Regions from separate parts of the Sinorhizobium sp. NG07B genome, predicted to be linked through region 1. Evidence: predicted binding sites of a transcription regulator. Region 1 holds the regulator's gene; each other region holds the start of a gene.

Region 1 (5,368 bases):
GACCGTTTTCGGCGACGGCCGGGGAAGCCGCTTGCTCGCCGAAGCGGAGATCCTGGTGACCGGCTGGGGCGCCCCGAGCTTCGATGCGAACGCCCTTCGATCGGCCCCTCGTCTTCGGCTCATCGTCCATGCGGCAGGAACGGTCAAGGACCTGATCGATTTGTCCGTGTTCGATGCAGGAATCACCGTCAGCCATGCGGCCGAAGCCAACGCCGTGCCGGTCGCGGAGTTCACGCTGGCGGCAATCATTTTTTCGGGCAAGCACGTTTTTCGCTTCCGCGACCTTTATGCCGCCGACAGAGGGCGTCAGCGCATCCAGCTGCTGCAGGGGCAGGCTATTGGAAACTACCGCCGCACCATCGGCATCGTTGGCGCCTCGCGGATCGGAAGGCGGGTGATCGACCTGCTTCGCCCCTTCGATTATCGGGTGCTGCTCTACGATCCCTTGGTCGGGGAAGAAAGCGCTTCGGCTATCGGTGTCGAAAAAGCCGATCTCGAGACGCTGATGGCGCATTCGGATATAGTCTCGCTGCATGCGCCTTCTCTGCCCGAGACCCAGCACATGATCGACGGGCGGCGGCTGTCCCTGATGAAGAACGGTGCGACACTGATCAATACGGCGCGGGGTGCGCTCGTGGACGAGGCCGCACTGATAGACCGGCTGAAGACGGGCGCAATCAATGCCGTCATCGACGTGACGGATCCCGAGGTGCCGGAAGGAACGTCGCCTTTCTATGATTTGCCGAACGTCTTCCTAACGCCGCACATTGCCGGCGCCATCGGACTTGAGAGGACGCGACTCGGCGAAATGGCCGTCGACGAAATCGAGCGCTTTCTGGAAGGCCGGCAGCTGCTGTTCGAAGTCCGCAAGCACGACCTGGAGCGCATGGCATGAGCGATTTCGAACCGGGGCTCTGCACCGTCACCTTCAGGAGCTTGCCTCCGGAAAAAATCGTCGGCTTAGCCCGGAGCGCCGGTCTTGCGGCGATCGAATGGGCAGGCGACGCTCATATTGCTCCGGGCGACACGTCCAACGCCCGGATCGTCGGGCTCCTCAGCGCAAGGGCCGAACTGACGACATCCTACGGATCCTATGTCGCGCCACCGACTGACGACCTCATCGAATTCAGGCGTGCGCTCGAGAGCGCGATTGCACTCGGTGCCTCGAATATCCGCATCTGGCCAGGCACCCGCCGGCGCGATTCAAAGGACTACAGCGCAGGCGAAAGACGTGATGCCGCAAAGGCGATCCGCGACATGGGCGCCGAAGCCGCGCGCCACCGCGTGACCGTCTCGCTGGAATATCACCCGCAATCGCTGACTGACACGACCGACTCGGCAAGCCGCCTGATCGACGCGATCGCCCACGACAATGTTTATCTCTATTGGCAGCCGCGGCCCGGGCTGGAGCTCGGCGAGGCGCTCGCAGAGGTCGCCCGCATCGGTCAGCATGTATCTCATGTCCACGTCTTCGCCTGGGATCGAAATCGCAACCGTTTTCCCCTGGCATCGGCATCCGACTATTGGCGAAGCGTCCTCACGGCCCTCCCCGCATCGCGCTGGACCGGGCGACGCTTTGCAATGCTGGAATTCGTCGCCAATGACGATCCCGCCGCCTTCATCGAGGACGCCGCGACGCTCAAGCAAATTCTCCTCGAGTGACATCCACGACGGCCCCGATCCTCCCCACGCGAGACGCCGGGAGGGACTGGCGCGGGCGCTCAAATCCGCCTATATAGGTGAACGGCTGGGGTCGTAGCTCAGTTGGGAGAGCGCCGCAATCGCACTGCGGAGGTCGAGGGTTCGACTCCCTTCGACTCCACCAAACGACCTTTGTCCGACCCGGAGACATAGGTAACAGAACATCGCTAAGACATCAGCGACATCTCTGTAGCGGGCCGATCCGACGTGGCTCGTCACCCTCGGACGACCACCACTTCAGACTGTATTCGCAGCAGACCCATTGCGAACGCGAATTCCGTTAAGAAGCGAGCGACCCGAAGTCAGAGGGAGCGGTGTTTTCCACCCGATGTGCCGTCTTCCCGCCTTGCCCCTCGCTTGCCAAAGAGCCTGATTTGAGAGAGACTTAGCACCTGGCATCATTGCATATCGGCAACTCCCGCAAGTGGGGACTACCATGCCTCTCAAATCTCTGATCGCCGCCGCCTTAATCGCTCTTCTCACACTTTCAGGATGCGCCACGACAGGCGCTACGGGCAACACGACCTACACCCAGTGGTACGGCCCCTACCCTGAACCCGACTTCGACGTTCTTAGCCCCGGCGGGCTGCGCCTCGCCTACTAGGACGGCTTGTCAAGACGATGCACAGCGTCGTCAAAGGTGAGCAAACGCTCGCCTATGTGTGACGCTTGCCGCACGCAAGTCTTCACCACCATCGAAACCCGCAAACCGTCCGTGCCGCCCTGATAGCGGACGCGCCTCGACGCATGAGTTCACGGAATATTAAGTGCTTGCGGAACACATATGGAACGGATAGTTTCTGTTCTTGATTTGTTTCGCGAATCTGGAGTGACGCGCATGCTGACCCGCAAGCAACAGGAATTGCTTCTGTTCATTCATGAACGGATGAAGGAATCCGGGGTCCCGCCCTCCTTCGACGAGATGAAAGATGCGCTCGATCTTGCGTCGAAATCGGGCATCCACCGGCTGATCACTGCGCTGGAAGAACGCGGTTTCATTCGCCGGCTACCCAATCGGGCCCGAGCGCTCGAGGTCATCAAGCTGCCGGAAGCCTATTCGAGCCCAGCCCAGCCGCGGCGCGGCTTCTCGCCGAGCGTCATCGAGGGCAGCCTCGGCAAGCCCCCGGCACCGAAGCCGGCGCCAACGCCACCGGTCGAGAGCGCGTCTATGACAGTGCCGGTCATGGGCCGGATCGCCGCCGGCGTGCCGATTTCGGCCATTCAGAACAATACGCACGAGATTTCCGTGCCGGTCGAGATGATCGGCAGCGGCGAGCACTACGCCCTCGAAATCAAGGGCGATTCGATGATCGAGGCGGGCATTCTCGATGGCGACACGGTGATCATCCGCAACGCCAGCACCGCCAGCCCGGGCGACATCGTCGTCGCCCTGATCGACGACGAGGAGGCAACCTTGAAGCGATTCCGCCGCAAGGGCGCATCGATCGCACTGGAAGCGGCGAATCCGGCTTACGAAACGCGCATCTTCGGACCCGACCGCGTGAAAATTCAGGGCAAACTCGTCGGTCTGATCCGGCGCTATCACTAGGCCGATTTGGGTTCCTGTGCCGATCCTGTGTGCGGTCGTTTCGCGCGGTCGCGACGACAGAACTGTTCTCTTTGCCTTCCGTGATCTCGCTTACTGCGGCCGGCGTTTATTGGTCTCGGCGTCCGCCATGCCACCGGCAAGAAGCGCTCTCGTATTCCGGCCTGTTCAAAGCTGTTTGTGGGCGTCTTTTTTGAACGTCTCCCTCTTGCGCTCCACATGGATTCGTTTTAAACGCCCGCCATCGCTCGATTTTACGAGCACGAGAGGCCTCGTGGCGGAGTGGTGACGCAGAGGACTGCAAATCCCCTCCACTTTCAATAAAATCAATATCGTTTCTGAAAAAGCGGCCGAAAATACCTCGTTTTCCGTCGTTTTTGGCACATTGATTTTTCAGAGGAATTCAGAGTTTTCAGAAACGCCATCGGGCCGATTTTTACGTCAGTTTGTGAGCTCGAACACCGTCGCATCGTCGGCCCTCTCCCTTATGCCTTTGAACGACGGATGCCGGAGCTTGCCATCCTGTGTCCAGGCGCGATACTCGGCCTCAGCGACCAGCACTGGCTCGACGAAGACGGCCCCCTTCCTCTTCAGGTTCACCGCCGGCGAATCCGTCCGGATTGCCTCGAGCAGCTCGCGCAGCTTGGCTGACTCCGCGTACGTCCATCCGGTTCCGCAGCCGCCGACATAGACAAGCTCACCCCTCCTCCTTGCCGCCAGCAGCAGCCGACCGATCGCGCCGGGGACGGTTGACGGCTCGAAGCCGACGATCACGAAGCTGTCGCTGCGCACGCACTTGATCTTCTGCCAGTCGGGCCGACGGCCGGAGTGATATGGCTTGTCACGGCGCTTGGCGACAATCCCCTCGAGGCCGTGCTCGCAGGCGATCCGGAAGAACTCTTCCCCACTCGCCTCGACTTCCTCCGACAGCCGAATGACACCGGCACGGCCGGCGACGATCGGCTCCAGCAGCCGCCGGCGTTCGCTGAGTGGCAGCCGGCGCAGGTCGCGACCGTCGAGATAGAGGAGATCGAACGCGAAGAAGAGGATTTCGCGGGGATCGTGCAGACTGGGCTTCCTGCCGAGGGCACGCTGCAGCATGCCGAAGTCAGAGCGGCCGTGCTCATCGAGCACGACCGCCTCGCCGTCGAGGATTGCGGTCATCAGCCCAAGAAGCCGCGCCTCGGCAGCGATTGAAGGGAAGCGGCTCGTCCAATCGTAGCCGCCGCGAGTGATGATCCGCACGCGACCGGTCTCGATATGGACGGCCAGGCGGTAGCCGTCCCACTTCACCTCGAAGGCCCAGTCCCGCCCTGATGGAGGCCGATCGACGAGCGTTGCGACGCAAGGCTCTACCCGCGCCGGCAGAGGGTCCGGCGGCGCTTCTGGCGGCTTATTCGAGGATGCTCTGGCCATGAGCAATTAACGCGCGGATCAGGGAAAAAGCCTCATCGATGGGCCTTCCTCCATCCAGCTTCGCGCGCGGCCTCCTCAGAGCAGAACCACCATTCGCCGTTCAACAGGCTAATACGCGTCTCGCTGTAATACTCCTGGCCCGGGATGTGATAGATGCGTTCGCCAGTCTGGTAGCTGATATTGCCTTTAATGTCGCAGCCGACGATGGGCGGTATAAACTCAGAAGCGGCGAACAGCGCTATCGCCGCAACGCCAACAATGCCGGTAACTGAACCGCCTTGCTGTTTGCGTGCCCATTTGTCGCGATGGTTCGGCCAGGCTCGTTCGGGCACGTTACCCTTCACAGGACGCTTGCTGCGCTGTTTCGGGTCAAACTCGAAGACTTTTCCCATTACATCCTCCAACGCGAGGATGCCGCCCATCGATGTGGGCGTCTAGCCGCCCAAATGGAGTAGTTTTGGGAGCAAACGCAAACCGCATTGACTCTCGCTGAAACCAGAACATAATAAGAACATTCATCGGCGTTGCGGCCGCCAATCGGAAAACCCGTGGGGTAAAAGACTCCGTTGCGTGCGCGGAGAAGGAGACGTCATGTCTGCTGAGAAGCAAACTTCCGACATCGACGAATTCGATGCGTGGATGGATGAGGTCGCATCGGCACTTGCCTGGCATGGCGGAGACGCGGAAGCGACAATCCGGACGCTC
Region 2 (5,368 bases), on a different contig from region 1:
GCTGCGTTCGTTCCGCCGCAAGCGGGCGCCGGTCCCGGAGGCGGCGGGCGCTCCGGCGGAGTGACGCAAGGCCCCGCAATGACGCGATTGTGAGCGGAGGGCGACCTTTGTAAGTGGACGGCGCCGCGGGCTTGAATGATCCTGCTCGGCGCTTGATTGCGTGAGAGGTGGAGGATGCTGCTGCGATACCTTGCCTACGCCCTGGTCGCCATCTGGTTCATCCATGCGCTCTGGCCGGAGCCGGCCCATGCTCAGGACGTGTCCGCACCGATCAGCCAGTGCCAGGCGATCGCCGCAGCCACGCCGGCGGCGACCTTCGTCAGCTTCGCAGCACCCGAGGTCGCGCCTGTCGCGGCGGCGGCCGACGGCGAAGTCACCATCACCTATGTCGGCCACTCGACCTTCCTGATCGAAACGCCGGGCGGGATTTCGATCGCCACCGATTACAACGGCTGGTTCCGGACCGCGACGCCGCCCGACGTCGTGACCATGAACAAGGCCCATTCGAGCCACTATACGCTGACGCCGGACCCGGCGATCCGTCACGTGCTGCATGGTTGGGGCGAGGATGGCGAGCCGGCCGACCACGATCTCGTCGTCGGCGATACCTATATCCGCAACGTGACGACCGACATCCGCTCCGGCTTCGAGGGCATGGAGCCGGACGGCAATTCGATCTTTATATTCGAGGTGGCAGGACTCTGCATCGGTCATCTCGGCCACCTCCACCACGAGCTCGACGACAGCCACTACCGGCAGATCGGCCGGCTCGACGTTTTGATGGTGCCCGTCGACGGCGGTCTGACGATGGGGGCGGAAAGCATGAGCCGCGTCACGTCGCGGCTGCGCGCCGCGCTCATCCTGCCGATGCACCGGCGCGGACCGCCGATCGGCGATTTCCTGGCGATGTTCGGCGACGACTATGACAAGAGCTTCGCCACCGGTCCGAGCATCACGGTTTCGCTGCGCACTCTGCCGAGCAAGCCGCTGATCCATGTGCTCCAGGGGGTTTGACGGGCGGAACTGCATTTGCGCGTGAGTCGAATTCCGCGTGCCGGAACGGTGGCCCTGCTGGACGAAAAGCGGCAATGAAACTATAAGGCGCCCGATCCCAACAAATTCATGCATGCAGAGGGCGTCATGGCTGGCCATTCACAGTTCAAGAACATCATGCACCGCAAGGGCCGTCAGGATGCGGTGCGCTCGAAAATGTTTTCCAAGCTCGCGCGCGAAATCACCGTTGCCGCGAAGACCGGCCTGCCCGACCCGGGCATGAACCCGCGCCTCCGGCTCGCCATCCAGAACGCCAAGGCGCAGTCGATGCCGAAGGACAATATCGAGCGCGCCATCAAGAAGGCTGCCGGCGGCGACGCGGAGAACTACGAAGAAGTCCGCTACGAGGGCTATGGCCCGGGCGGCGTCGCCGTCATCGTCGAGGCATTGACCGACAACCGCAACCGCACCGCCTCCAATGTCCGCTCGATCTTCACCAAGGCCGGCGGCGCACTCGGTGAAACCGGTTCGGTGTCCTTCTCCTTCGACCGCGTCGGCGAAATCACCTACCCGCTTTCGGCCGGCGACGCCGACAAGGTGATGGAAGCGGCGATCGAATCGGGCGCCGACGACGTGGCGACGGACGAGGAAGGCCACACGATCATCTGCGGTTTCGAAGATATCGGCGACGTTTCGAAGGCGCTCGAAGGCGTGCTCGGCGAAGCAGAGACCGTCAAGGCGATCTGGAAGGCGCAGAACACAGTGCCGGTCGACGAGGAAAAGGCACAGTCGCTGATGAAGCTCATCGACAACCTCGAGGACGATGACGACGTCCAGAACGTCTATTCGAACTTCGAGGTGTCCGAGGAAGTGCTGGCGAAGCTTTCCGCCTGAGGTCTGTTCGGCGCTGGGCAAGCGGGCGTAATACCCCCCTCTGCCCTGCCGGGCATCTCCCCCGCAAGGGGAGAGATCGGCAAGCGGCGATGTTCCGCTCAATCAATTGCTCGTCACGCGAACCGTGAAAACTGGTCTCTTTGACATTCGCAAACTCAGTGCCAGGCAGCGCTTTGCTTCTGGCCGATCTCCCCCCTTGGGGGAGATGCCCGGCAGGGTAGAGGGGGTGGCACCCTTTGCGGTCAAGCAGCCCGCGCCAAATCCGCTTGCGCCTGTGCGAATAGCTTCAGCGAGTGCAGCCGCTTCTCCATGTCGAAGATCGGCATGGAGACGATCAGCTCGTCGGCCCTGGTGAGATCGACGAAGGACGCGATCTTGCGGCGGATGGTTTCGGGACCGCCGACGACCGCATAGCTCATCGCATGGTCGACGAAGATTTTTTCGTCCGGAGTCCACAGCCCCTCCATCGACCGGACGGGCGGCGGGAAGCGACCACGCGCATTGCGGCGAAGCGCCACGAAGGATTGCTGCATCGAGGTGAAAAGATAGTTGGCCTCCTCGTCCGTGTCGGCCGCAACGCCCATGACGCCGACCATCACCTGCGGCTTGTCGAGCTGCGGCGACGGCGTGAAGCGCTCGCGATAGATCTCGAGCGCGGAGAGCAGCATATTCGGCGCGAAGTGCGATGCGAAGGCGAAGGGAAGGCCGAGCATGCCGGCGAGATGGGCGCTGAAGTGGCTCGAGCCGAGCAGCCAGATCGGCACGTTCGAATCGGCCCCCGGCACGGCGATGATTTTCTGATCTTCGCTGACGGGCCCGAGCAGCGCCTGAAGCTCCACGACATCATTCGGGAAATTGTTCGAGCTTGCTTCCATATTGCGCCGGAGCGCCTGCGCCGTCCGCATGTCGGTGCCGGGCGCACGGCCGAGGCCGAGATCGATACGGCCGGGATAAAGGGCGGCAAGCGTGCCGAATTGCTCGGCAATGACGAGCGGCGAATGGTTGGGGAGCATGATGCCGCCGGAGCCGACGCGGATGCTCTGCGTCGCCGAAGCCACATGCGAGATGACGATCGAAGTGGCGGCGCTGGCAATTCCCTTCATGCCGTGATGCTCGGCCAGCCAGAAGCGCCTGTAGCCATTCTCCTCCGCTGCGATCGCCAGCCGGCGCGAGTTTTCCAGCGACTGGGCGACGCTGCCGCCTTCGGTAATCGGCGACAGGTCGAGAACGGAAAAGGGCAGCATGGCAAACGCTTTCAATTAAGAGAAATTGATCGATCGCAATGTAGGTTCAAGCTTCTTTGCGCCAAGGCCCCGCCTGCGTTTTTCCTTCGGCGGATGTCGTTTCTGTGTAATGTTTTTGTTTTGTTCACTTTTTGCTGGCAGCGTCCCGTTGACCGACATAGGGTGAGCCATGCAGACGACGATTCGCATCATCGGCATTGATCCGGGCCTGAGACGCACAGGCTGGGGCATTATCGAGACGCTCGGCAATTCGCTGCGTTTCGTCGCTTCCGGCACGGTGACCTCCGACGGCGAGATGGACCTTGCCTCGCGCCTCTGCCAGTTGCACGACGGGCTTGCCGAGGTGGTGCATGGCTACCAGCCGCACGAGGCGGCGGTGGAACAGACCTTCGTCAACAAGGACGCGACGGCGACGCTGAAGCTCGGCCAGGCGCGCGGCATCGCCATGCTGGTTCCGGCGCGCGCCGGCCTCCGGGTCGCCGAATATGCACCGAATGCGGTGAAGAAGGCGGTAATCGGCGTCGGCCATGGGGAGAAGCAGCAGATCCATATGATGTTGAAGGTGCTGATGCCCAAGGCCGAGTTCAAGGGCAACGACGCCGCCGACGCGCTTGCCATCGCCATCTGCCATGCGCACAACAGGCAGGCGATCACCAGCCGCCTTGCGGCGCTTGCTGGGTAGGGCAGGCAATGGCGGCTAAGCCCATCCCCCTCTGGCCTGCCGGCCATCTCCCCCACAAGGGGGGAGAATATGTGCCGCTGGCCACTGGTTCCTACCGAAAGGTTTCAGCAAGTGGAACGCTGCCGTGGAGGCACGGATCGTGCCACTCCTTTTCTCCCCCCTTGTGGGGAAGATGGCCGGCAGGCCAGAGGGGGTGCGCGGAACGCAAGCCTCAAAGGGACGTACAGGGACCCAGAAAGACGGAAGCCAGATGATAGGCAAGCTCAAAGGCACCATCGACGAAATCGGCGAGGACTATGTCGTCCTCGACGTTCAGGGGGTCGGATATGTGGCCTATTGTTCGGCCCGCACGCTCGCCAGGCTCGGCTCGGCCGGTGAGGCTGCGGTGCTTTTCATCGAGACCTATGTGCGCGAAGACCAGTTGAAGCTTTTCGGCTTTCTGTCGGTCCTCGAGCGCGAATGGTTCCGCCTGCTGCAGACCGTCCAGGGAGTGGGCTCGAAGGTGGCGCTGGCGCTGCTTTCGACGCTGACACCCGGCGAACTCGCCAACGCCATCGCGCTGCAGGACAAAACGTCGGTGGCGCGCGCGCCAGGCGTCGGACCGAAGGTGGCGGTGCGCATCGTCACCGAGCTGAAGAACAAGGCTCCGGCCTTTGCCGGCGACATGGCCCCGACGATCGGCCTCAGGCAGGAACTGAGCGAGGGAGTTGCCTCTGCTCCCGTCGCCGATGCGGTGTCGGCGCTCACCAATCTCGGCTATTCACGCGACCAGGCGGCGAACGCGGTCGCCGCGGCCTTGAAGAATGGCGGCGAGGGGGGTGACAGCGCCAAGCTGATCCGCCTGGGATTGAAGGAGCTGGCGCGCTGAGGCGGGAAGCCTTTCTGCAGCCACAATGGAATAGGAGTGAGGGTGTGCGCGATCGCACTGGATTGACTGCCGCCCGCGCACTAAGGTTGGGACACGCGGGGGCGAAATCGAGCGGCCGCGCGATCCATCCCGCAACGGAAGTTTGAGATGACTGAAGCCGCACGCCTGATTGCGCCGGAAAAGCGGGGCGAGGACCTCGATGCGACGCTGCGCCCGCAGTCGCTCGACGAGTTTACCGGCCAGGCGGAAGCGCGCGCCAATCTGAAGATCTTCATCGAGGCGGCCCGCAACCGCGGCGAGGCGCTCGATCACGTTCTCTTCGTCGGCCCGCCCGGTCTCGGCAAGACGACGCTCGCGCAGATCATGGCGAAGGAACTCGGCGTCAATTTCCGCTCGACCTCCGGCCCGGTCATCGCCAAGGCCGGCGATCTCGCGGCGCTGCTCACCAATCTCGAAGAGCGCGACGTGCTGTTCATCGACGAAATCCACCGGTTGAACCCGGCGGTCGAGGAAATCCTCTATCCGGCCATGGAGGATTTCCAGCTCGACCTGATCATCGGCGAAGGGCCGGCGGCGCGCTCGGTGAAGATCGATCTTGCCAAGTTCACGCTGGTGGCGGCGACGACGCGCCTCGGTCTCTTGACAACGCCGTTGCGCGACCGCTTCGGCATCCCGGTGCGGCTCAAT
Region 3 (5,368 bases), on a different contig from region 1:
TCCTATCTTGACACGCAGCTGAAACGGCTCGGCAGCCCGAATTTCACGCATCTGCCGATCAACGCGCCCAAATGTCCTTTCCAGCACTTCCAGCAGGACGGCCACATGGCCATGCGCAATCCCGTCGGGCGGGTGAACTACCAGCCGAATTCCTGGGGCGAGGGGCCGCGCGAGTCTCCGACGAAGGGGTTCCGGCATTTCGCTTCGGAGGAGCAGGGGCCGAAACTGCGCATTCGGGCCGAGAGCTTCGCGGACCACTATAGTCAGGCGCGCCAGTTCTTCATCAGCCAGACGCCGCCCGAGCAGCGTCATATTGCTGACGCCCTGACCTTCGAATTGAGCAAGGTGGAGACACCTGTGATTCGCGAGCGCATGGTCGCCCATCTCCTCAATATCGACGAGACGCTCGGCAAGAAGGTCGGCCACGCGCTCGGATTGCAAACAATGCCGAAGCCGGCCGAAGCTGCCGTACCCACGCGGCAGGACCTCGATCCATCGCCGGCGCTCAGCATCATCGAGCGCGGTCCGAAGCGCTTCGAGGGCCGTAAGCTCGGAATTCTGGCGACCGACGGCGCGGATGCGGCGCTGCTCGATGGCCTGATCGCTGCGGTCATGGAGCAAAAGGCAGCCTTCGAGCTGATCGCCCCCAAGGTCGGCGGATTCACCTCCTCGGACGGCAGGTGGGTCGCAGCCCATCAGATGGTCGATGGCGGCCCATCCGTGCTCTACGACGCGGTGGTGCTTCTTCCTTCGGCAGAGGCCGTCGCCGATCTGATCGATGTCGCCACCGCCCGCGATTTCGTGGCCGATGCTTTCGCCCATTGCAAATATATCGGCTTTGTCGGTGCGGCACGTCCCCTCCTGGAGAGGGCCGGCATTGCCGACGCCCTCGACGAGGGAACGATCGAGCTCACCGATGCCGGGAGCATCGCCGCCTTCTTCAAGGAACTCGGCAAGCTGCGCGTCTGGGCGAGGGAACCGGCCGTGAAGCTGAAATAGGGCGATCGGGCAAGGAGTGGACGATGCCGTCACCGGCGCATCGAAAACCGACCAAGGCGACCGGACGGCCGCGCTCGGCGAGAAAGGCAAGGGCGGCGGCGGAGGCTGTATCCGCCGGCGGCTTCGCGCTGCCGGTCAGCACCGCGCCGATGGAGGCCCGCTCTGCGACCGAGCTTCCGAGAGATGGGGCATGGCAGTATGAGCCGAAATGGGACGGCTTCCGCTGCCTTGCCTTCAAATCCGGCGAGGAGGTTGATCTTAGGGCCAAATCCGGCAAGCCGCTCGGGCGGTTTTTCCCGGAAGTCATCGCCCTCTTGCACCGGCTGGACGCCCGCCAATTCGTCCTTGACGGTGAACTCGTCATCGAAGTCGAGGGGCGTCTTTCCTTCGACGCCCTGCAGATGCGCCTGCATCCGGCGGCAAGCCGCGTCGAGAAGCTCGCGCAGCAAACGCCGGCCCGCCTCATCCTGTTCGACATGCTGGTCGACGCAAAGGGGGCAATCCTGACCCACAAGCCTCTTCCCGCCCGGAGAGCGGCACTGGAAGCCTTTGCCGCCAAAAACGCAGTTCCGGACAAGCTCGCCCTTTCCCCCTTCACGCGAGACCGACAGGAGGCCGAGCGATGGCTCGCCTCGTGGGAGGCGGGCGCGACCGACGGCGTCGTCGCCAAGCGGCGCGACGGGACTTACGAATGCGGCGAGCGGGCGATGGTCAAGGTCAAACGCCTGAAAACCGCCGATTGCGTCGTCGGCGGCTTCCGCTACGAGAGCAACAGCGACGCGGTCGGCTCCCTCCTGCTCGGGCTTTACGATAGCGACGGAACGCTGAACCACGTCGGTTTCACCGCGACGATTTCCGACAAGGAGCGCCCGGCATTGACACGTCGGCTGGAGGCATTGCGCGAGCCGCCCGGCTTTACCGGCAAGGCACCCGGCGGCCCGAGCCGCTGGAGCACCGAGCGCAGCGGCGAATGGGAACCGGTCCGTCCGGAGCTGGTGGTCGAGGTGAGATTCGATCACGTCAGCAGCCGTCGCTTTCGCCATGGCACGAAGCTGATGCGCTGGCGTCCCGACAAGGATCCGCGCCAATGCACCTATGAGCAGATCGAGCCACGCTGACAGGCCAAAGCGCGTCGCGAGAAAATGTATTCACGCTGCGCGCTTTAGGTCCTTGTTTTGTGCATGTCGTCATCCCAAAACCGCTGCACACGTTTGGGCGACATGCATTAGAATTTGCGACTGAGGAAGGGTGAGCCCTCCAATCCGAAGCGCCAGGGGTGCTCGACGGCCTTGGATATTCCGACGCGAAGGCCGGTTGCAATGGGCGGCCGCTTCGTCTGCAGGCTTAGCTGGAAGGGCTTTCCGTTAAGCGGCAAGCCATCCTGTTCCTTGCCGATCGCGAGCGCCTGGCCGACTCGTCCGGGGCCGGAACAGAGCAACCTGTCTTGCGAAACGCCGCGCCGCTCCCGCATCGTCTCCAGCCCCCATCTCGGCTCGATGGCGCGGACGAGCACGGCGCTGCCGGGCAGGCAGACGAAATTCAGGCACCAGTGAAGACCGTAGGAAAGATAGACATAGGCATGCGCCGGCGGGCCGAACATCGAGCGGTTGCGGTTCGTGGTACCGGCGAAGCTGTGGGAGGCGGCATCGTCGGGCAGATAAGCTTCCGTCTCGACTATGATGCCGCCGATGCCGGAGACAGCGAATTCCGCACCGATTAAATCGGCGGCGACCTTAACGGCGTCGCGCGCAAAGAAGCTGTCATCCCACTGCAATGGATAGCGCTCCCCGATCTATGCCGGTCGTATGTAGTCTCATATTTTCACGCTCGCCAACGTTGCGCCCGAAACTTGCGCGCAGCCACTGAGAACTTTCCGCGAACATCCGAAGCATGTAGGGTTAAATCAAAGACGATACAACGAGGAGCCGAGACATGGCGCAACGAGCGGGCAATGCGGATCTGCCGCTGCATGGCGGCCGGGTCCCGAAGTGGCTCGGCGACCGGATGACACGCCTCGGCACTCTGATCACCGAGGCGATCGTCCATCATTATGGACGGGACGAATTCCTGAGGCGGCTTGCGCACCCGTTCTGGTTCCAGTCCTTCGGCGCGGTGATGGGCATGGACTGGCATTCGTCGGGGATCACCACCAGCGTCATCGGCGCCTTGAAGCGTGGCCTGACGCCGCTTTCGGGCGAACTCGGCATTCACGTCTGCGGCGGCCGTGGCCGGCATTCCCGAATGACCCCGGGCGAACTTGTCGTGATCGGCGAACGCATCGGTTTCGACGGCGCGAGGCTTGCCGAGGCGAGCCGCCTCGTCGCCAAGGTCGACAGTGCCGCCGTACAGGACGGCTTCGATCTCTACCTTCACGGCTTCATTGTCACGGACGATGCGAGCTGGGTGGTTGTCCAGCAGGGCATGAATGGCGACCGACGGCAGGCACGGCGCTATCACTGGCTTTCCGAAGGCCTGGATAGCTTCGTCGACTCGCCGCATGCGGCGATCGAGGGGCGGGAGCAGGGCAAGATCATCAACCTTGCGGACCGGCGCGCCGGCGCCTCGCGGGCAAGCCAGCTCGACCTTTTAAGCGCGCTCGGACCCGATGGCCTAATGCGCGAGCTGGCGACGATCGAGGCGCGCGGGCCGGGACTGCCGGCTCCGGCCCAGCCGATGCTGCCGCACCTCTTCATGCCGGCCCATCACGACGTGCGCGAAAGCGACGTGAACATGCGGCGCCTGCACGGCAATTTCGCCGCCGCAGCCGATCGCGGGCCGAAGGATTTCGAGGAACTGCTTCTCGTGCCGGGCGTCGGCGCGCGAACCGTCAAGGCGCTCGCGATGGTCGCCGAGGTGGTGCACGGCACGCCGTGCCGCTTTTCCGACCCGGCTCGTTTTTCGCTCGCCCATGGCGGCAAGGACCGTCATCCCTTCCCGGTGCCGCTCAAGGTCTATGACGAGACGATCAACGTGATGAAATCGGCGGTGCAGAAAGGGCGGCTCGGGCGAGAGGAGGAACTCGCCGCCTTGCGGCGGCTCGATGAGCAGTCGCGCCGGTTGGAGCGCTACGTCACCGGCCCGGATCTTAAGGAGATCGTTGCCGGCGAGTTCAGAAATTCTGCCCGCTTTGGCGGGCGGAGCGTGTTCGGCTGGGAGCCGGAGGACAAGGAAGACCACAGGGACGCTGCCGCCGTCAAGGGCCGCAGCCGCAGCTGAGCTCACGGGAACAATCACCGGACCGATCGATTAGAGGGGCGAGATGCGAGACATCCCCAACCGAAGGAGGTTCCGGTGAGCGCTTCGAAAACAACGACCGATCACGACACGATCCGCAAATGGGCAGAGAGCCGCGACGGCCATCCGGCCCGCGTCAAGGGGGCATCCGACGGCGGTTTGCTGCGCATCGACTTTGGAAAGCCGGAAGAGAGGCTGGAGGAGATTTCCTGGGGGGATTTCTTCAGCATATTCGACGAGAACAAGCTGGCCTTCCTTTATCAGGACCGGACCGCGGAGGGGAAAGTCAGCCGTTTCTTCAAGTTCGTCGACCGCGAGTGAGAGCGGACACTTGCAAGGAAACCCTGTTCAGTCCGTATTGCGCGCCTATTTTGAGGTATGACGTGTTTTGAACCGGCCTCGCCGCGGGTGAGTTTGAGAAGCTAACGCGTCGCGACGAGCCTTTGAATTTCCTCCAGCCGTGCCCTCAGCCTCTGAATCTCGTCGCGCTTCTCGGTAACCACATCCTTTGCCGTCTCGATCCGGTCGGCGCCGGGGAGCGTACCGATTGCGGTATGCGCCTCGGTCGCAATCGCATCGATCTCTGCCTCGAGCTCGGCGATGCGCTCCTGCAGGTCAGTGATCTGTTGCCGGACCGTACCACTGGTCTCTGCCGCATGACGTTCTGACGCATCGATCGGTTCGTCGACACCGTGCGGATCAAGAGGGCGCGCGACGGTCGGGGATCGCGCTTTTCCGTGCTTGCTCATGGCTGGTCTCCCGTAAGCGCTCTAAACTCCGGGAAGCCTCCGTTGTTCCGGTGGTACGATGCGGATTTGCGGAGCTTCTTTTCATGTCGTTGGAACTTCCTCTCGCGAGGGCCGTTTTTGTGAATCATGTCCGGGAGGGATTCGATGCATGCACAGGAATGCCTAGAGCTTCATTTCGACCTGATGAGCGGGAGAGCGTTGCTCTGCTGTGGCGACAAGGATTATGTGTTGCCTGATTTTTATCCCACGAAGGAGACGGCAAGGATGGCGGCCCAGCAATTCGCCTGGGAAAAGCTCGGCTGGAAGGACCGGGCGCGCGAATTTCGGCAGGCTTCCGAATTGCCCGTGTGGCTGCGCTGAGCCGCTGATGGGGCCCGAAGGGCAAC
Region 4 (5,368 bases), on a different contig from region 1:
CGACCGTGCCTGCCACGCCATAGGGTAGCCCGCTGATGATTGCGCCGCCCGCGACGATTGCTGCGCCGCACAATGGAATTCTCTGATTAATCCGCATGGGCACGTCTTTGTGAGACATTACAGGGGCTGCAAATTCCGGTTGGAGCGGCGAAGCCGCCGACAAATCAGGGGCAGGGATGCCCCACGTGTTCTGCGGATTGTTGCGGCGGGTGCATAGCTGCAGTGCAACATAGACGCTGGCGGATGGTGCTGGTCCGAGTATGATTATTTTCATCGAAGCGATGCTCCTCCTCCCGCAACGCTTCGAAATTCAGACGGCCCACTCCTTCTCCCAAGGGGACGTCTGTTGGAACAGCGGCACTCCTCCTCCCAAGTCGCTGTTCGGCTCTTCTAGGAAAGCCTGCCGCACCTCCTCCCGCGGCAGGCTTTTCCATTTCGGTGCGATGGCCCGTCAGAGCCCGAGATCAAGTTGGGACTGTGTTTCTGCATAGCCGATTTCGGAGGCCGTCAGCGTTGAAAGCGTGACGCCGAGCAGCCGCACTGGCCGCTTGAATGGATAGACAGTTGCCAAGAGGTCCGACGCCGCAGCAAGGATTTCAGCAACGTCCGCAAACGTTACTGACCCGGTCCGGCTCCGCGTCGCCTGGGTGAAGTCCGAGTATTTGATTTTCACCGTCACCGTCTTGCCGCTGATGCCTTGGGCCTCGCAGTAGCGCCAGACCTTTTCAGCAAGGGGTTTGAGCTCCGCGGTCGCCAGATCGAGATCAGCAATATCCTCGGCGAAGGTGTCTTCCGCACCCACCGACTTGCGAATCCGATTGGGCTTCACCCGGCGCTCGTCAATCCCACGGGCAATGCCATAGAAATACGGCCCAGATTTCCCGAAATGTTCCTGCAGGAAAGCGAGCGTCTTCCCCTTGAGGTCGGCGCCGGTATTGATCCCGAGCCGATGCATCTTTTCGGCCGTTGCCGGGCCGACGCCATGAAATTTCTCGACGGAGAGGACCTCGACGAAGGCGGGTCCATTGCGCGGCGTGATGACGGCCTGGCCATTGGGCTTGTTCAGATCGCTCGCCATCTTGGCGAGGAACTTGTTGTAGGAAATCCCGACCGATGCGTTGAGCCCGGTGACCGCTTTGATCTTGGCACGGATTTCCAGTGCGATCTCGGTGGCGATGTCCATGCCTTGCAGATTCTCGGTGACATCGAGATAGGCTTCGTCGAGCGACAGCGGCTCGACGAGCGGCGTATATTCCGCGAAGATTTCCCGGATTTGCTGGGACACGGCCTTGTAGACGTCGAAGCGCGGCGGCACGAAGATCAGCTCCGGGCATTTTCGTTTCGCGGTCACCGACGGCATGGCCGAATGGACGCCGAAAGCGCGCGCCTCGTAGCTCGCCGCCGCCACCACGCCGCGCGCCGCCGGATGGCCGACCGCAACGGGCTTTTCACGAAGCTCCGGGTTATCCCGCTGCTCGACCGATGCGTAAAAAGCGTCCATGTCCAGATGGACGATTTTTCGGACGGGGGTTGGACTCATGTCGTTCATGGCGGCTTCGGCGATCACGATGGGATCGGCATGTCATCTGGAAGGCGGCGCCGAAACAAATAGAGAACATAGCAGTCTTTGCCGCGAGATCAACTATTTCAACTGGCCCGGGGCCTATGTCCGCGAAACTCCGGACCGCCCGCGGCGTTGTCGTCTTGTGAGCTTCGACAATCAGGAGGCAGACGTCGGCGGCGCCGCTCGTGCTGCTGGAGGATGCCGCGAAATGGCCGACAATCTTTCCAAATACCGTGCCAAGCGCGATTTCAAAAAGACCAGCGAACCGAGCGGTGAGGCGCAGGTCAAGCCGTCGAACCGCCGTCGGTTCGTGATCCAGAAGCACGACGCCACCCGGCTCCATTATGACCTGAGGCTCGAGCTCGACGGGGTGTTCAAATCCTGGGCGGTGACCAAGGGGCCGTCGCTCGATCCACATGACAAGCGCCTGGCGGTCGAGGTCGAAGATCACCCGCTCGACTATGGCGACTTCGAAGGCACGATCCCCAAGGGTCAATATGGCGGCGGCACGGTGATGTTGTGGGATCGCGGCTACTGGGAACCGGAGGGTCGCAAGTCACCAGAAGAGGCCTTGAAGAAGGGCGACTTCAAGTTCACGCTTCATGGCAAGCGGCTACACGGCAGTTTCGTCCTGGTGCGGATGCGCAACGATCGCGATGGCGGCAAGCGAACCAACTGGCTGCTGATCAAGCATCACGACGATCATTCGGTCGAGGAGAATGGCGCGGCGGTCCTTGAGGAGAACCCGACTTCGGTCGCCTCCGGCCGCAGCATGGAGCAGATCGCGGAGGGGCAAGGGCCGCAAACCGAGACCGTTCATGATGGCGAAGGCGAATGTCGAGGCGGATGCTGTCTGGGACAGCAAGCATGGCCTGGCGGCCGACGAGCGCAAGAAGAGATCGCGGAAGGATGTCGCGACCTCCACGGCAGCCGACCCGCCGCACTTCATCGCGCCGCAGCTTCATGCTGCGGAGGTGGCAGCTTGGCTCCTTCCTCCCGATCCAGCGCGGCGACCGCGTCGCGCTCGAGAATGAGAATCCCTGATCGCTTATCGTTCTACAGACGACGTCGTGATATCAATTTCGGATTAGGCGTCTGGCTTCTGGAGATAGAGATGAGCGTTGTAGATTTCCGGCTTATCCGTCAACTCTGGATGTTTCTAGCAATTGCCGAGGAAGAGCATTTTGGTCGCGCCGCCAAACGCCTTGGCATGTCCCAACCGCCACTCACCGGGCAGATCAAGGTCCTCGAGCAATCCCTGAAGCTTCAGTTGTTTGATCGTTCCCGCCGCGGCACGAAGCTGAGCGCGGCTGGCGCCGCCATACTTCCGGCTGTACGTCGTTTCGCAGACCAGGTGGAACAGCTGGAACGTGTTGTCAAAGAAGTCGCGGCCGGGCAGTCAGGGGTCCTGCATATAGGAGCGATCACTTCCGCTATGCTCGATACCGTGCCGCCTTTGCTGGAGGGACTTCGCCGGAGCCACCCCAACCTGACGGTGTTCGTTCGCGAGATTGATAGCGTCGAGGCAGTTCCAGGCCTTGAGGCCGGGGAACTGGATCTCGCATTCGTCCGGCTGGAGGGTGAGATTGGTAGCGGTATTGCGACCATGCCGCTGACCGACGATCGCCTCGCCGTTGCCATGCCAAAGGACCACGTGCTTGCCAAGCTTCCGAGGGTCCGTCTGAAATCGCTGGAGACCGAACGGTTGGTGATGTCGTCTCGACAGGTAAGCCCAGTCTATTTCGACATGGTCGTCGCGGTTTGCCGTTCGCATGGTTTTGCGCCGCGAATTCTGCATGAGGTCAGGTCCGTCGCTTCGCAGATTGCCTATGTCAGTTGCGGGCAGGGACTTGCACTGGTGCCTTCTTCGATGCGCAAACTTGCGCCTGATAACGTGGTCGTCAGGCCGCTTAAGGAAAAAGTGATGATCGTCACCGCTGCACTCGCGTGGAATGAAAATCGTTACCACCCGATGGTGGATTTGGTCGTTTCGCGCTTAAGATCTCGCAATGGGGCGAGTAACCCGACCGCCTGAGCCTGCCGCAGCAATCACCTGCATTCGCGCATTCGCTCATTGTTGGTCGAGCCGCTTCAGGTAATGGCGATGGTGAAGTCGACGATCTCTTTCCACATCGCAGGTGGGTTGGAATACATCGGGAAATGGCCGCAATGTTCGATCTCCGCGAGCCGCACACCACAGGACTTGAGCTGTGGAAGATAGGAGAGATTTGCGAAATCGACGCCGTACATGAACATCTTAGGGCATGGCAAATTGACGAACTTTGCCAGCAAGTCTCCATGATCGGAGAGGTCAACCATGGACTCAAATATTGCACGCACAGCGCCAATGCGGACCTTATGGCGAAGGCTTGCCGCATAAAGTGCGCTCGAGAAGGCAGGCGCTGAATGTGTCCGATGAATGAAGTCTTCGAAGAACTGCGCGGCGTCCGCTTCCGCATAGTCCACTATCTGTCTGGAGAGGAAGCAATCCTCCGGAGCAAGATTGCCCTTGATATTCGTGAAGCTGATCACGCGCTCGGGAGCCTGGTGAGCCAGCAACAAGGCGGTCAGCCCTCCCATGGAGTGTCCGACCAAGTGGAACCTGTCGAAGTTGAAGGCCTCAGCCACGCGAAGTGCCGCCCCCGCAAGAAAAGGGATAGAAAGCTTCGGCAGGTCGGAACAGTAGGTCTCACCAAAACCTGGCGCATCGAAAGCAATGAAGGGGTGACCATCGAAAGCGCGCTGGCGCACAAAATCGGCATAGTCTTCCTTGGTCGAGCCGAAGCCGTGAAGGAAGACGAACGGAGTAAGATCTCCATCACGATGAATCGCCGCGATCTTGAGATCGGCGCCCGCGAATTCTTGTTTAAGTTCCGTCTTGCGAAACTGCCGGCTCATCCGCCCAATCCTTTATTCTTCTTTCAAGGCGCCTGCGGGAGCATACTGCAGGCTGGTGTTTATCAGGGATGCGGCGAGACGGTCGATCATCAACGTCGGTCGGAAGGTTTGGCAGTGGCGGGTGTCGGTTAAGCGGGTTGACACTCATACCTTGTTTCTCCAAGCGCCGAGGCCCAGAAGATCGAGGGTCGTCGCGCCGCTGACGAGCTTTTCCATCATGATCCTTTCCTTGGCAGCGCGCGCGTTCGCATCGATGAGCGTTCGCTCGACGGCTAATCTCGGAAGGATGATGACGCCGTCATCATCGGCAACGAGGAGGTCGCCGGCCGCTGCGGGTACGCCGCCAAAAACAAGTGGGGCTCCCACCGAAGAAACGCTCGCCTTGAACGTACCGCGCATGGAAACGCCGCGAGAAAAGACCGGGAAGCGGCGCGCCTTCAGGGCTGCGACGTCGCGGACGCCGCCGTCGATGACTAGACCGACGATACCGGCTGCTTCCGCCGCGACTGTGAGCACCTCTCCCCAGTAGCCGGCCAGATAATCTCCCGTGGCAACCACGAGGACGCTGCCGCGTGGTGCCCGTTCCATGGCAATGTGGATGGCGAGATTATCACCCGGCGCGCAGGCAAGGGGATAGACGGGTGCGGCAATCGCAGCTCCTGTCGATAGCGGTCGAATTGCGGGATCGACCGAACAGGGAAGCGTGGAGGCTTCGAAGAGGGTTGCGCTTCCAAGCGCAAGCGCGCGCGATGTCGCGTCTTCAGGCAAGCAGACGAGAGACGAAGCGGCGTTCATTGGGGTTTCCTTTGAAGAAGATGGTAGCCAAGCGCCGCACGAGCCTGCTTCAGCGCTTGTCCTTTCGCGATCGCCTCGCGTATCTTCGTTTCAACGCCTTCGATCGCGTGG

Evidence for each region. Region 1 encodes LexA, which represses DNA repair genes until DNA is damaged. Its sites were predicted from a motif close to TGTTCNNNNTGTGTTCNG; they were not measured.
Region 2: the regulator LexA is predicted to act here: its motif matches at 3,242-3,259, upstream of ruvC (crossover junction endodeoxyribonuclease RuvC).
Region 3: the regulator LexA is predicted to act here: its motif matches at 2,864-2,881, upstream of CO664_RS10640 (DUF763 domain-containing protein).
Region 4: the regulator LexA is predicted to act here: its motif matches at 1,601-1,618, upstream of dinB (DNA polymerase IV).

Annotation. Positions count from the first base shown of each region.
Region 1 covers NZ_NWTD01000001.1:1,675,718-1,681,085, forward strand. The annotation lists gene CO664_RS08015 (hydroxyacid dehydrogenase) at 1-895, shown strand, start outside; gene CO664_RS08020 (sugar phosphate isomerase/epimerase) at 892-1,662, shown strand; tRNA gene CO664_RS08025 (tRNA-Ala) at 1,750-1,825, shown strand; gene CO664_RS30630 (hypothetical protein) at 2,138-2,305, shown strand; gene lexA (transcriptional repressor LexA) at 2,540-3,250, shown strand; gene ligD (non-homologous end-joining DNA ligase) at 3,689-4,663, opposite strand; gene CO664_RS08045 (hypothetical protein) at 4,696-5,055, opposite strand; gene CO664_RS08050 (hypothetical protein) at 5,255-5,368, shown strand, end outside.
Region 2 covers NZ_NWTD01000006.1:142,243-147,610, reverse strand. The annotation lists gene CO664_RS20480 (multidrug efflux RND transporter permease subunit) at 1-64, shown strand, start outside; gene CO664_RS20475 (MBL fold metallo-hydrolase) at 175-1,014, shown strand; gene CO664_RS20470 (YebC/PmpR family DNA-binding transcriptional regulator) at 1,141-1,887, shown strand; gene CO664_RS20465 (LLM class flavin-dependent oxidoreductase) at 2,130-3,131, opposite strand; gene ruvC (crossover junction endodeoxyribonuclease RuvC) at 3,301-3,813, shown strand; gene ruvA (Holliday junction branch migration protein RuvA) at 4,064-4,681, shown strand; gene ruvB (Holliday junction branch migration DNA helicase RuvB) at 4,829-5,368, shown strand, end outside.
Region 3 covers NZ_NWTD01000003.1:128,413-133,780, forward strand. The annotation lists gene catE (catalase C) at 1-999, shown strand, start outside; gene CO664_RS10630 (ATP-dependent DNA ligase) at 1,023-2,117, shown strand; gene CO664_RS10635 (DNA-3-methyladenine glycosylase) at 2,225-2,773, opposite strand; gene CO664_RS10640 (DUF763 domain-containing protein) at 2,932-4,215, shown strand; gene CO664_RS10645 (hypothetical protein) at 4,291-4,554, shown strand; gene CO664_RS10650 (hypothetical protein) at 4,656-4,982, opposite strand.
Region 4 covers NZ_NWTD01000016.1:52,932-58,299, reverse strand. The annotation lists gene dinB (DNA polymerase IV) at 452-1,549, opposite strand; partial or broken gene CO664_RS27280 (DNA polymerase ligase N-terminal domain-containing protein) at 1,773-2,526, shown strand; gene CO664_RS27275 (LysR substrate-binding domain-containing protein) at 2,595-3,599, shown strand; gene CO664_RS27270 (alpha/beta hydrolase) at 3,656-4,462, opposite strand; gene CO664_RS27265 (dimethylmenaquinone methyltransferase) at 4,607-5,257, opposite strand; gene CO664_RS27260 (RraA family protein) at 5,254-5,368, opposite strand, start outside.